Regions from separate parts of the Halobacillus sp. BAB-2008 genome, predicted to be linked through region 2. Evidence: riboswitches for the same ligand, from Rfam matches in the RefSeq annotation. Region 2 holds a riboswitch; each other region holds the start of a gene.
What was found. A riboswitch is a leader RNA that binds a small molecule or an ion and turns the genes downstream of it on or off. The one in region 2 is predicted to bind S-adenosylmethionine.
Positions count from the first base shown of each region.

Region 1: it holds a riboswitch for S-adenosylmethionine, as region 2 does, so the genes downstream of both, D479_RS11660 (sulfite exporter TauE/SafE family protein) here and D479_RS15740 (methionine ABC transporter ATP-binding protein) in region 2, are expected to answer to the same signal.
Region 3: it holds a riboswitch for S-adenosylmethionine, as region 2 does, so the genes downstream of both, metE (5-methyltetrahydropteroyltriglutamate--homocysteine S-methyltransferase) here and D479_RS15740 (methionine ABC transporter ATP-binding protein) in region 2, are expected to answer to the same signal.
Region 4: it holds a riboswitch for S-adenosylmethionine, as region 2 does, so the genes downstream of both, metK (methionine adenosyltransferase) here and D479_RS15740 (methionine ABC transporter ATP-binding protein) in region 2, are expected to answer to the same signal.

Region 1 covers NZ_ANPF01000050.1:23,102-26,705, forward strand. Annotated here, with positions in the region: gene D479_RS11655 (phosphoadenylyl-sulfate reductase) at 1-472, opposite strand, end outside; SAM riboswitch class I at 551-668, opposite strand; SAM riboswitch class I at 834-929, shown strand; gene D479_RS11660 (sulfite exporter TauE/SafE family protein) at 1,069-1,941, shown strand; gene D479_RS11665 (DAK2 domain-containing protein) at 2,031-3,604, opposite strand, start outside.
Region 2 covers NZ_ANPF01000072.1:7,301-10,904, reverse strand. Annotated here, with positions in the region: partial or broken gene D479_RS15755 (metal-sensing transcriptional repressor) at 1-145, opposite strand, end outside; gene D479_RS15750 (YetF domain-containing protein) at 287-1,000, shown strand; gene D479_RS15745 (DUF302 domain-containing protein) at 1,054-1,437, opposite strand; SAM riboswitch class I at 1,611-1,728, shown strand; gene D479_RS15740 (methionine ABC transporter ATP-binding protein) at 1,821-2,849, shown strand; gene D479_RS15735 (methionine ABC transporter permease) at 2,839-3,501, shown strand; gene D479_RS15730 (MetQ/NlpA family ABC transporter substrate-binding protein) at 3,517-3,604, shown strand, end outside.
Region 3 covers NZ_ANPF01000013.1:85,784-89,387, reverse strand. Annotated here, with positions in the region: gene metE (5-methyltetrahydropteroyltriglutamate--homocysteine S-methyltransferase) at 1-1,609, opposite strand, end outside; cobalamin riboswitch at 1,754-1,938, opposite strand; SAM riboswitch class I at 1,992-2,095, opposite strand; gene D479_RS04120 (deoxyribodipyrimidine photo-lyase) at 2,265-3,604, shown strand, end outside.
Region 4 covers NZ_ANPF01000052.1:27,859-31,462, reverse strand. Annotated here, with positions in the region: gene D479_RS12555 (alpha/beta hydrolase) at 1-559, opposite strand, end outside; gene D479_RS12550 (gamma carbonic anhydrase family protein) at 620-1,138, shown strand; gene metK (methionine adenosyltransferase) at 1,175-2,371, opposite strand; SAM riboswitch class I at 2,586-2,700, opposite strand; gene pckA (phosphoenolpyruvate carboxykinase (ATP)) at 3,018-3,604, shown strand, end outside.

The DNA of each region.
Region 1 (3,604 bases), on a different contig from region 2:
TCTTCGCTCTGCTCGGGGACTGTTCTCTGCGCAGGCCGGAAAGCCAGGCAACCGCACCGGACAGTTCCTCTTCCAACGGTTTGATCTTCCGGATGTAACAACACTGGTCCGGCTGTCTCTTCCACAAAGCGGAACCATGCTTTTCTGCCTGTTCTTCCACTGTAAGCTCCGGTAATTTCATATGAATATGAAGCGCCGGATACCGTTTCTTCACTTTATCAATCAAATCGTAGGTTTCCTGGAAGTGAAGACCTGTGTCGAGAAAAACGACATCCGCATCCGGTTTGACCTGCGAAATCAGATCGATGAGTACCATTCCTTCTGCGCCGAAGCTGCACGCATAAACCACGTCAGAACCATACTGGTCGTATGCCCATTGAATGACCTTTCTCGCGCCTTTCGTATCATCCTCTGGCTGATCATTTTTGAATGGATCACCGGAAAAATGCTGGTACGTAAGTAAGTTTCCCATACACTCGCCTGCCTTTCTCCAAATAAAAACGCCCCTCTTCCGGAAAAGAAGAAGGGCGTCTGAAAGTAAGATACGTCCTTCTTATCTTTCCAAATGCTTTCAGCATCTGCTGGAATTGGCACAGCGTCTAACTTTAACGGTTAGACCCGTTGCCGAGGCTTCGATGGGCCAGTCCCTCCACCTCTCTAGATAAGAAAAATTAGTCGATTGGATATTTCAAAAAAACTAATTGATTCAAATAGTAGGCTTCTTTCTAAGATATGTCAACAGGTTTTTTAAAAATTACAACTTTTCTGTTTTTAATATTGACAATGGTCCCCCTCTGCTTTAATTTGGTAAGTAATCAAAGCAAGATACTATATCCTTATGAAGAGCCGGGGGAGGAAACTGGTCCAACGATCCCGCAGCAACCTTTTAAAGGTGCTCCATCCAGCAGACATTGTCTGAAAGATAAGGAGAGGAACGAAAGCCTCTTCTGTGTGAAGGGTTTTTTTATTTTTGTAGAAAACCTCTTCACACATAAAACCAAGTATTCTCATATGATTAATCATACACCATATGGGAGCTGGAATTAAAGGGTAAAAGGAGAGGTTGGATTGAATAAATTAATTGTTTTCGCATTAGTGGGATTTTTTGCTCAGTTAGTCGATGGTGCTCTCGGCATGGGCTTCGGATTGACTTCCTCAACGATTCTGCTTGCCTATGGACTTGCTCCGGCAGTAGCTTCTGCATCCATTCATATGGCTCAAGTGGCAACGACGGCCGCTTCCGGCTTCTCTCACTATAAATTCGGGAATGTCGATAAGCGTCTCGTCGTTATTCTGGCTGTTCCCGGTGCCATCAGCGCTTTTCTCGGTGCAGCTGTATTAAGCTGGGTTCCAGGAGAAATTATCCGACCCTACATATCACTCTTCCTCCTCGTATTAGGAATCTATATCATCATTCGTTTCCTTACCATGGGACAGAAGCGGCGCCAGGAGAAGCGGCCTTTCAAAAAGAGCTTTTTGTTTCCCCTTGGATTTATCGGAGGTTTTCTTGATGCAGTCGGCGGCGGCGGGTGGGGACCAGTGAATACGCCCGTTCTCCTGGCAAGACAGAAGCTTGAACCCCGAAAAGTGATTGGAACGGTAGATACCAGCGAATTCATCGTCACTGTTTCTGCGACCCTCGGGTTTCTTATCTTTCTTGGCTGGGAGCAATTCAGCTGGCTGCTCGTATCTGCGTTTGTGATCGGCGGGGTTATTGCGGCCCCCCTTGCTGCCTGGCTTGTGAAAATAATGCCGTCTCTCGTATTAGGTGTCCTCGCCGGTGGATTCATCGTTTTGACAAATATCCGAACGCTTTTGAATACAGTAGAGCTTGGAGACACCTCCATCGCCATTATTTACACGGCTTTAGTCCTTGCCTATATCTGCATGGTTCTCTTGTCCATCCGCAGAAACTTCCGGCTTAAGCCGGCAACCAGGTAGCAGGAACAGTGTTGTACTGAGCAGCACGCTTTTATGATAATATAAAAAAAGAGATCAGAGCTGTATGCTCTGATCTCTTTTTCTATATTTTATTCAATAGAGAAGATATAGGAATAAATCGGCTGTCCACCTGTGTGAACTTCCACTTCCAAATCTTCGAACGTATCTTCAATATACGCTTCCAACTGACCAATTTCATCTTCTTCAACTTCTTCACCAGTAAGAATGGTCAGGATTTCATCTTCATCCTCATCGATCATCTCGCGAAGCAGAGCCTTCGCTGCCTCTAACGCTTCTTTTGCCGTTGTTTGTATTTTACTTTCCGCGATCCCCATAAAATGGCCTTTTTCAATGGCTAGTCCATCGATCTGGGTATCCCGTACCGCATACGTAACCTGTCCGGTTTTCACTTCGGACATCAGCTGGCTCATTTCCTCTTTATTCGTGTCAAGATCCGCTTCCGGATTAAATCCTAGAAGAGCACTCATTCCCTGCGGAATGGTCTTCGTCGGAATAACGGCTACTTCCACATCAGCAAGCTCGGCCGCCTGTTCCGCCGCCATCACAATATTCTTATTGTTCGGGAGAATGAGCACACGGTCTGCATGGGCTTCCTTGATCGCTTCCGACAGATCCTGGGTACTAGGGTTCATTGTTTGTCCACCTTGGATGACAACTGTCGCGCCGAGGCTTTCGAACAATTTCCTGATCCCTTCCCCCATACTTACTGTGACGATACCGTATGGCGCTTTCTTTTCCTGCTTAGCGCCTTTTTTCTTGTCTCCTACAATAGATGTATGCTGTTCACGCATATTCTCGATCTTCATGTTAATGAGACTGCCGTACTTCTGACCGAGCGTCATCGCTTCGCCGGGATACTCGGCATGAACATGCACTTTAATTAAGTCTTCATCGGAAACGACTAGGAGGGAATCACCAATTTCGCTGAGCTGGTTGCGGAATGCATCCTCATCATAAGGGTTTTCCGCAAGCTTGTCCTCTTCGAATTTCACCATGAATTCCGTGCAATAGCCGTATTCGATATCTTCCGTATTCATGAAATCCTGAGCAGATTTATGATGTTCTGCATTGACCATATCATCCATGGATACGGTTTCCTGAACTGCCGGAAGTTCTTCCCCTTTCAAGGAAGCAAGAAATCCTTCATAAATGGTTACAAGACCCTGGCCGCCACTGTCCACGACTCCGACTTCCTTTAAAACAGGAAGCAGTTCCGGGGTCCGTTTAAGCGATGCTTTCGCAGCTTTTACCACTTCTTCCATAAACGGAATGAAAGCCGTGTGCTTTTCTGCAGCTTCCACCGAACCTTCCGCTGTTTCACGAGCTACGGTAAGAATTGTTCCTTCTACCGGTTTCATAACCGCTTTATAGGCTGTATCCACGCCGCCTTCAAGAGCCGCCGAGAAATCTTTCGTTGTCAACGTTTCCTTATCTTCATTAACTTTTGAGAAACCACGGAAGATTTGAGAAAGGATGACACCGGAATTCCCACGGGCGCCCATAAGCAGTCCCTTGGACAGTGCTTTCGCCACTGCCCCTGCATGATTTTGATCTACGGTTTTCACTTCCTCCGCTCCGGAGGTCATGGATAAGTTCATGTTCGTTCCTGTATCTCCGTCTGGTACGGGAAATACGTTTAGGG
Region 2 (3,604 bases):
TGGCACGATCGATCGCGCTTCTGGATGCAGAAAGCTGTGTGATGACATCTTTACAGTCTTTATTCTCCTCCATCATTTTGAGTACGCCTCTCAATTGCCCTTCTAATCGTTTCACTCTGTTTTTCATAGCTGTGTTATATTCCACTGCGTCGGCCTCCCTTAAGCAGTTATTTTTGTTCGCTTTGAACAGTACATGACTAATAATATACCCCTAGTGGTATTTTTGTCAACAAGAAAAGATTCGGATAAGAATACCGATAGAATACCAAGCTAAGGAAGAGGTGACATGATGGAACTTTGGATGGATACCTGGAAGGTACTGCTTAGAATCGTCACAATCCTGCCATTGCTTTTGGCCGTAGGTCTCTTTATGGGGAAGCGGTCGATCGGTGAACTACCTGTCTTTGACTTCGTTGTTGTCCTGGTTCTCGGCTCCGTGGTGGGAGCGGATATTGCTGATCCGAATATCAACCACATCCATACGGTGACAGCTATTATAGCGATCGCGCTCTTACAAAAAGTCATTGTATGGATGAAGCTGAGGAGTCCTTGGTTCGGAAAGTTATTGACCTTCGAACCAACTGTTGTCGTTTTCGAAGGGAAGATGATTGGTGAAAACGTTAAGCGAATTCGCTATTCCATTGATAATATAATACAAATGCTTCGGGAAAAAGATGTATTCCGGATTGAGGACGTATACATGGCAATCATAGAACCGGACGGGAGATTGACGGTGCAATTGAAGCAGGGAAAAGAGCCCGTTACTAGAGAAGACATAGGTATATGGAATAGGGGTGGGGGTTATGACGTCCCCTTGATTATGGACGGTATTTTGCAAAAGGATATGATAGCGCGTATGGAAAAGACAGAAGCGTGGGTAGAGAAACAGATCACTCCCCATGCGGTTTCGGATATCTTCTACGGAGCGGTAACCAACCGGGGGTCTTTTCACTACTCGTTGAAAGGTACGGATCCGAAAATTCCGCCTATCGAGCATTAAATGGAGATCCCTGGTAGAGTGCGGATGGGTGAACCCTGACCAGGGATCTAATTTCACACGCTTTTGCTTATACAGTGAATCAACCGTTCCTCGATATCGGAGGCGAGTGATTGAACGGCAGCATCACCAATGGGACTTACGAGAGCAGTCGGCTTCGGCATTCCGATCTTTGTTTTACCCTGCTCATCATATACGACCATTTTACAAGGGAGAAAATAACCGGCAAGGGTATTCTCGGATAGGATGTTTTCTGCTTCTTTCGGATTACACACTTCAAGAATACGAAATTCCTGATGGAAGTCCAATCCTTTTTCCGTCAGCTTATCTTTGACATTGAACTTCCATAAGACCCCGAACTGCTCCAGACTCAGCTGTTGTTCCAGGCTTTCCACTGCATCCTCGACACTCTTCTTCGTTTCAACTGTATAATGAAACATAGAATCCTCCTTTTTAATTTCCTGATTTATGGCTATACATACCCTTTAAGGTATCTATGGAATCTGAATTTCTCCATTTTTCTGAGAAAAGTTACAAATGGAATTGACAAGGTGGATGAGGCTGTATTATCATTTTCACCAGTGACATAATTGAATAACGAATGGAATCGATCTTCTTATCTAGAGAGGTGGAGGGACTGGCCCTTTGAAACCTCGGCAGCGGATCTGAACGGATGTCTCCGTCAGAAACTGTGCCAACTCCAGCACGCCTGTGGGCGTGACAGATGAGGAGAGACGGATCTCATATACATACGTGTGAGCCTCTCTTCTTGTTTTATAAGAAGAGAGGCTCTTTTTGTTTAGGAAAGCATAGGAGGGATTCGATGATCCAGTTTGAAAACGTATCGAAAGTGTATCAGCACGAAGGGAAAGAACTGCGTGCCGTCGACCGTGTCGATTTGACGATACATAAAGGGGAAATCTTCGGAGTCATCGGTTTCAGCGGCGCTGGAAAAAGCACGCTCGTCCGTCTTGTTAATTTATTGGAACGGCCGACAGAAGGAAGGGTCGTCGTCAATGGAGAGGATTTGACGAAGCTGTCCAAACCGGATTTAAGGACAGTCCGGAAGCGCATCGGAATGATCTTTCAGCATTTTAATCTGCTGGAGTCCAAAACCGTCCACCATAACGTGGCATTTCCATTATCTCTTGTCGGTACGCCGAAGAAAGAGATAGATCAAAGGGTGAAGGAAATTCTAGCCTTCGTCGGTCTGTCTGAAAAGGCAAATCATTACCCGGACCAGCTGTCCGGCGGGCAGAAACAGCGGGTCGGTATCGCCCGAGCTTTGGCGACCTCCCCTGATATTCTATTATGTGACGAAGCAACGTCCGCTCTCGATCCGGAGACAACCAAGTCAATCCTGGAACTTTTGAAGAAGGTGAGGGACGAGTACGGCATTACGATTCTGATGATCACTCACGAAATGAATGTCGTCCGTGAGGTGTGTGACAGGATAGCAGTGATGGAAAACGGACGTGTCATGGAGAGTGGATCCATTTTCGACCTTTTCTCCAATCCGCAGCATCCGACAACCAAGAATTTCGTAAGGACGGTGATGGAGAATGATATACCCGCGTCTATTCTAGACGGCATCGAAAAGCGCCATGCCTCCGGGAATATCTACCGGATCACCTTTGTGGAGGAAAGCGCAGGACAGCCGGTCCTCTCACAGGTGGCAAAACGTTTTGATGTGGAAGTAAATGTACTGTTCGGACAGATTACGGAACTGCAGGGTATTCCATTCGGTCATTTAGTCGTGGAGTTCCAAGGGGATGCGAAAGAAATTCTTAAAGCGATCCACCATATCCAACAAACCGTAACGGTACAGGAGGTGACTGCACATGCAGGTTAATTTGATGGATTTTTGGCCGAAAATATGGGAAGCGACATACCAGACCCTTGTCATGGTCGGTATATCCCTCCTGGCAGCAGCGCTTATCGGCCTGCCGCTTGGAATACTTCTCGTTGTTACGAGACAGGGAGGGCTGCTTCAAAATAAACCGTTCTTTAACGGATTAAGTGCGGTTGTGAACTTCTTCCGTTCCATTCCGTTCATCATATTGCTCGTAGCGATCCTGCCGTTTACACGTCTGCTTGTCGGTTCATCGATCGGGACAGCAGCAGCTGTCGTTCCGCTCGTCATCTTCTCTGCTCCGTACATAGCGAGGCTTGTGGAAAGCAGCTTGCTCGAAGTGAAACCAGGAGTCATCGAAGCAGCAGAAGCGATGGGAGCGACACCGTGGCAGATCATACGTCGTGTTTATATACCAGAAGCATTGAGTTCTATCATTCTTAACTTGACGATTGCAACGATCGGTCTCGTCGGTGCTTCCGCCATGGCGGGCTTTGTTGGAGGCGGAGGTTTGGGAGATTTGGCCATCTCTTACGGCTATCAACGCTTTGAAACAGATATTATGATTGCAACGGTCCTATTGCTCGTACTGATTGTGCAGCTTACGCAGACGGTTGGAAACTTTATATCAAGAAAAATACGTAGACAATAACAGGGGGATATTATTATGAAAAAGTGGGGATTTATTTTAAGTTTCATCGCAATCATCAGTTTTGTATTAGCAGGGTGCTCCAGTGAAGGCGACGCAGCCTCTG
Region 3 (3,604 bases), on a different contig from region 2:
GAGCTGGTAGAGATACATCTCCGAATATAATGGGAGGCTTCACACAGCGGGAGCCGTAGGACTGCACCCAGGCGTATTCCGTAAAAGCGAAACCGTTCAGCTTCTCACCGAAATATTCTACCATGTCATTCCGCTCGAATTCGCCGTGAACAAGGACGTCGAGGCCGACCTCTTCCTGGTTGGCGATCCATTCGGCCGTCCTTTCCTTTACGAATGCATCGTATGTTTCTTCGCTCCATGCACCTTTTCGGAAGTTGGCGCGGGCCTTTCTGATTTCTGTCGTCTGGGGCAGGCTGCCGATCGTCGTTGTCGGGAGCAGAGGCAGAGCGAACTTTTCCTCCTGTACCTTCTTTCGATTGGAAAATTCGGAGGCACGGGACGGATGTTTGTCTTTCCAACGTTTTACTTCCTGCTGTACGTTCTCGTTCGAGCGGCCTTCGGAATTCGCAAAGGACCTCCAGTTTCGGGAATGTTTCTCCACCTCCGGCAGGATGATTGCTTTTCCTTGATTGACGCCCTTCGTCAGAAGAACCGTTTCTTCCAGTTTCTGATCAGTGAAGGCAAGGACCTGTTTCAGGTCAGATGCCAGCTTCGTTTCCGATTCGGTCGTCACCGGCACGTGAAGCAGGCTGGTGGAAGGCTGGAGAATCAAGCGGTCTTCCGGCACGATCTTTCTGACAGCATCCGTGATCTGCCATGTGTGTTTCCAATCGTTTCGCCAGATGTTTCGGCCGTTAATCACTCCCGCCGCCAATACTTTATCGTTCGGAAAGCCGTGTTCAGCGAGCTGGGACAGGGTTTGGCCGTTATCATCCACGAAATCAAGGCCGATGCCATCTACAGGAAGTTGAATGACGGAATCATAAGCTTCCACTGCTTCAAAGTATGTTTGAAGCAAAAGCTTGATGCCGCTCACTTCTTTAGAAATGGTGTCATAAACCGATTGAACGAAGCGGAGGTCTTCTTCCGATAAGTCAGTAACAAGAATCGGCTCATCGATTTGAACCCAAGCTGCTCCTTCTGCGGCCAATTCTTGAAGCACTTGTATGTAGAGCGGTACCAGTGCCTGCAGCACTTGTTCGAACGGCTGCTTATCAAAACCCTTGGCAAGCTTCAAGTAGGTCACAGGCCCTAGCAGCACCGGTTTTCCATCAATGCCGAGCTGCTCCTTCGCCTCTTTATAATAGCGGAGCGGCCTGTTCTCCAGAAGCACCGGTTTTGTATCCTTTTCAATTTCCGGGACGATATAGTGATAGTTGGTATTAAACCATTTTGTCATGGAGGAGGCTACCGCTGATTCTGTGCCACGGGCGATGTTGAAATACGTTTCCAGTGAAGTGGGTTCCGTATCCTGAAAACGCTCGGGAATGATCCCGAACATGATGGATGTATCCAGAACGTGGTCGTAATAGCTGAAGTCACCGACCGGAATCAAATCGAGCCCTGCTTCTTTTTGTTTCTTCCAATCCTTGTGTCGGAGGGCAGTCAGTTCTTCCACAAGCTCCTGCTCTGTCGTATCTTTCTTCCAATAGCGCTCCAGAGCTTTCTTCCATTCCCGTTTCTCCCCGATACGCGGGTACCCAATTGCTGAACTTCGTGCTTGTTTCATTTCCCATTCCTCCTGCAGTTGTTTTTCAATCCAATAAAAAAATCTCTCTTACCTACAAAGAGAGACGACGGAGTGACATGGGAAGGATACGTCGAAAAAGGGTAGACGAATCCCGTTGTCAACACCTGCCTATTCCTCGTAGGACCTAGTGCGGGTTCCAGAGGCAGGTCTCCTGACTTATGATCACGGCGGGCTGCGCCTTCCCATCGACTATGATAGTGGCTGCTGCAGCTCCGCTCCCAATTACAGTGGCGGGACCGTGCCGGATTTTCACCGGTCTTCCCTTTTAAGCCGGGGGACACCCCGGCACCTGTGGAACAGATTATTCAGTTGAATAATAAAAAAGAACCTCTTGTATGAGAGGTTCTGATTGTACGGACCTCTCTTATCTTTCAGAGCATCTGCTCTGCTGGAATTAGCACCACAATCATATCGATCGGTTGCCGGGTTTCGTAGGGCCAGTCCCTCCACCACTCTGAATAAGAGATTGCTATTGGATTGATTACAAGCATACTAGCATGAGAAAAATAGGGTGTCAATCCGCTCTTCTACAATTTTTTCTAGAAAAAGGATAGAGAGGGGCGAGTATCAACGGGTGAAAAAAATCTATCAAAAAGGTAGAATGTAGGGTATTACTACTCGGGAGCTGGTTATTTTGTTGCGTGTCGTCTGGTTCAAGCGGGACCTTCGTCTCCATGATCATGCACCATTATATAATGCGGTACAGTCGGGAGACATGGTGCTTCCGCTTTACGTTGCAGAACCTTCCATCTGGCAGGGGCAGGAGCTGTCTGCCCGCCATTATCAGTTTGTGAAAGAGAGCCTCCATGATCTGCAGAAGGAGTTAAAGCAGAGAGGCGGTCGGTTATTCGTCGCTGTCGGGGAGATGGAAACAGTGCTGGAAGAGATATACGAGACATATGGCCCGTTTTCTCTTCATGCGCATGAAGAAAATGGAACACCGGTCACGTTTTCAAGGGATCAGAGAGTAAGGTCGTGGATGAAGCAAAAGGGGTTAACCATGAAAGAAGATCAACCATTCGGAGTCTTCCGTGGCTTGAACTCAAGGGACGGATTTTCTGAGCGCTGGGAACAGTTCATGAAGCATCCGGTCTTTCCTGTACCGGAAAAAATCCCGTGCGTCCCGGAAAAGGAATCCGTGTTGACGTTGAATCTGGACCAATTGGACTCGCTGTATGTCGGCGGTTCGACGCTTGATAAAGGACAGAAGGGAGGAGTGGAAGAAGCACATCGGACGTTGGACAGCTTTTTAAGGGTACGCTTCCATTCCTATTCTTATCACATATCGAAACCACTGAAATCAGCACGATCTGGAAGTCGTCTGTCTCCATATCTTGCCTGGGGAAACATATCCCTCCGCTTCGTTGTCCAGCAGACTTGGATGAAGATCAGGGCATGCAGCGATGCGGGAGAAAGAAAGCAGCTGGAGAATTTCTTGTCCCGTCTTTACTGGCACTGCCATTTCATCCAGCGTTTGGAGGATGAGCCCGAAATCGCGGAAGAGTCGATGAATCCTGCTTTTGATCAAGTGTACGAGGAATGGAATGAAGAAGCATTCCGCCGCTGGTATCAAGGAAGTACCGGATTCCCGATGATCGATGCCGCCATGCGTGCCCTTCATGAGACTGGCTGGATCAATTTTCGTTCCAGGGCGATGGTCGTTTCCTTTGCCTGTCATACATTAAGACTGGATTGGCGAAAACCAGCCCGTGCACTGGCGGGGTTGTTCCTCGATTATGAACCGGGAATCCATTACAGCCAAATGCAGATGCAGGCTGGTACAACAGGTTTCCATACCATCCGAGTCTATAATCCTGTCAAACAGGGACTCGACCACGACCCGGGCGGGGCTTTTATCCGGACTTATATTCCGGAGCTTCGCGGCATTCCTGCGTCTTTCATTCACGAGCCATGGAAGCTTCCTTCGTTTGCCTCCTTGGAATATCCGGCTCCCATGATCGATATCCAAGCAGC
Region 4 (3,604 bases), on a different contig from region 2:
CCCGGAAAGCCAGACGGGAAGCACGTTGAAACTCCCGGTACCAACGCACAGAGACTTTCTTAAGGACAAGTGGATCTTTACGAAACTGTTCGACTTTCACGGTATCCCTTGTAATCAATGAAGGGTCTTGGTTGGCATCCATACGTAAAGAGGGCGCTATGATATTCAATAGGTAGGACAACCATTCCACAGGCGCACTTACACTGCCTTTAATAGCCAATGCAGGAGACGAGAGGATGATACCATCCATTTTCTGTTGCAGCTGTTCCATTACCCGCACCGTTACAAGACCACCCATACTATGACCGAGCAGAAATATTTTTTTATCGGGATCCGCTTCCCCGATCCAGCCCTCTACTGTCTTTATGTACTCCTCAAAGGAATGGATATGACCTTTCCTTCCGGGTGAATTTCCCTGGCCAGGCAGATCGCCGTATATAACATCGAAACCATCTTTATGAAGACGATCCGCCAACCGCTCATATCTTCCACCATGTTCAAATGCTCCGTGGACGATAATGATAGTGCCGTCTGATGCTGGAGATTGCTTTTTATTCACAGTCTATCCCCCGTTCCATCTGCTATACTATCCTTAACTAATATTATAAGGGGGTTTACTATGATTTGCGAATATAAAGGAAAGCGCCCGTCTATACACCCGACGGCTTACATCGCTGATGATGCCGTTATTACAGGAGATGTTTTTATTGATGAAGGAGCAAGCATCTGGTTTAAAACCGTCATCCGCGGGGATGTAGCTCCGGTACATATCGGCAGGAATACAAATGTACAGGATCTCAGTATGCTTCATCAAAGCCCGGGTCAACCACTCATCCTTGAAGATGGCGTGACGGTCGGTCATCAAGTGACCCTGCATTCCGCACACATTAAGAAAAACGCGCTGATCGGTATGGGATCCCTCATACTCGATGGAGCGATAATTGGAGAAGAAGCTTTCATCGGCGCCGGCAGTCTCGTCCCGCCGGGAAAAGTTATCCCTCCAAGGACGCTCGCTTTCGGCCGGCCCGCGAAAGTAGTCCGGGAACTGAACGAGCATGACTATCAAGAGTTGGAAAGGATAAGAACCACTTACATAGAGAAAGGAAACTATTATAAACAGCAGCAAGAAAAAGATTAAAAACAAAAAAGTACCCTTGCGGGTACTTTTTTGTCCTTAATTGAAACGAGATTTTAATTGTTCTGCTTTGTCCGTCCGCTCCCAAGGGAACTCAATATCCGTGCGGCCGAAATGACCATAAGCAGCCGTATCACGGTAGATAGGTCGACGCAGATCCAGCATCTTGATAATACCGGCAGGGCGCAGATCGAACAGATCACGCACAGCTTCTACCAGCTTCTCTTCCGATACTTTTCCAGTACCATTCGAGTTGATGGCAATGGAAACCGGCTGCGCTACACCTATTGCATACGCAAGCTGCACTTCCACAGCGTCTGCAAGTCCGGCAGCTACGATGTTCTTCGCAACATAGCGGGCTGCATAAGCAGCAGAGCGGTCCACTTTCGTCGCGTCTTTCCCGCTGAAAGCACCTCCGCCGTGACGGGCATATCCGCCATACGTATCCACAATGATTTTTCTTCCCGTCAAGCCGGCATCCCCTTGAGGACCGCCGATAACGAAACGACCTGTCGGATTGATGAAGTATTTCGTCTGCTCATCAATGAGCTCCGCCGGTACAACAGGACCGATCACATGGTCGCGCAGATCTTTCTTAATCTGCTCCAATGTAATTTCTTCCGCGTGCTGTGTAGAAATGACAATGGTATCTACGCGGACAGGTTTATCCAGCTCATCGTACTCGATGGTCACTTGTGTCTTCCCGTCCGGGCGCAGGTAATCCAGCGTGCCGTCTTTACGGACATCCGAAAGACGCTTGGACAGTTTATGTGCCAGTGAAATAGGAAGAGGCATTAGTTCTTTCGTTTCATTATTAGCAAAACCGAACATTAAGCCCTGATCTCCAGCTCCGATCGCTTCAATCTCATCGTCGCTCATCTTGCCCTCGCGGGATTCCAATGCTTCATCCACTCCGCCTGCAATATCAGGGGACTGCTCATCGATGGCAGTCAGAACGGCACACGTATCCGCATCGAAGCCGTATTTGGCTCGAGTATATCCAATATCTTTAATTGTTTGACGAACGATGGATGGGATGTCTACATAAGTATTTGTACTGATCTCTCCTGAGACGAGCACAAGTCCCGTGGTCACTGTTGTCTCACATGCAACCCGAGCATTCGGGTCATTTTTTAAAATTTCGTCTAAAATGGCATCAGAAATCTGGTCACATATTTTATCGGGGTGACCTTCTGTAACTGACTCTGATGTGAATAACCGGCGATTGGCAGGCATTCTGAAAAACTCCTCCTTCTGTAAGTACAAAGTATTAGACGGAACTCTTTACCAGTATGTGCAGAAACGAAAAAACGTTTCCTTCGTTCATGCTTCATCCACAACCATTAGAGCTTTATATAGGAATCTATACCGGATGACCTCCGGCTCGGATATTTCTCCATAAAAAGAAAAAACCCTTCCTAATGTCGAGGAAAGGGGCTGCTTCCTTTCGCTCTTATCGTCCAAGAAGGAATTCGTTCCTTCCTGCTTCAGGTTAGCACCATGCCATTCTCATGACGGTTGCTGGGTTTCAAAGGGCCTGTCCCTCCACCAACTCTGGATAAGAGAGTTTCCGTTCTTCGTTATCGTATCGAAAACCATGTAACATGTCAATCAGATTCCACCCGTATCCCCGACCAGGTACGGTTTTTAGGGATCCTTACAAAACCAAGGACCCACCACCTTTTCTTTCCATTTATAAACGTTCACACCGGAAAAAACATAGGATAGAAATAAACCATCCGGATTTTAACAGGAAGCCAATATTTGTTCACAAAATATTGGAAACAATTTCACCAAATAGTATGGACTATAAAAATGAATGTGTTATACTAATTCCATCTTAAGGATGATTAAATTATTTGACAAAGGCGGGTCGACTTATATGAGTACCATTAACCAAATGTCTGAACTTAACCTATTACTAGCTCAAGAAAATGTCCATCACCAACTTTCCGTTCCGCACTTGGTGGAGAAGATCCTCTCTCGCAACGAAGGCACATTAACAGAAAAAGGTGCAATTCAAGCGACTACTGGTACTTACACCGGCAGATCACCAAAAGACAAATTCATCGTCAAAGACGACACGTCCGAACAAAAAGTGGATTGGGGTACAATCAATACTCCGATTGACGAGAGTACTTTCGTTCAGCTTTACCACAAAGTTCTTACGTATTTAAAGAAGCGGGAAGAACTCTTTGTTTTCAAAGGGTTTGCCGGCGCAGAAACACGGTATCGTCTTCCCATCCAGGTCGTGACAGAGTTTGCGTGGCACAATCTTTTCGCTAAACAGATGTTCATTCGTCCAAATACGGAAGAGGTGGCAGATCATGAAGCGGAATTCACGGTTATATCCGCTCCGACCTTCAAGGCTGATCCTGAAGTGGACGGGACAAATTCAGAAGCGTTCATCATGATTTCCTTCAAACACCGTATCGTCTTAATTGGCGGAACCGAGTATGCCGGGGAAAT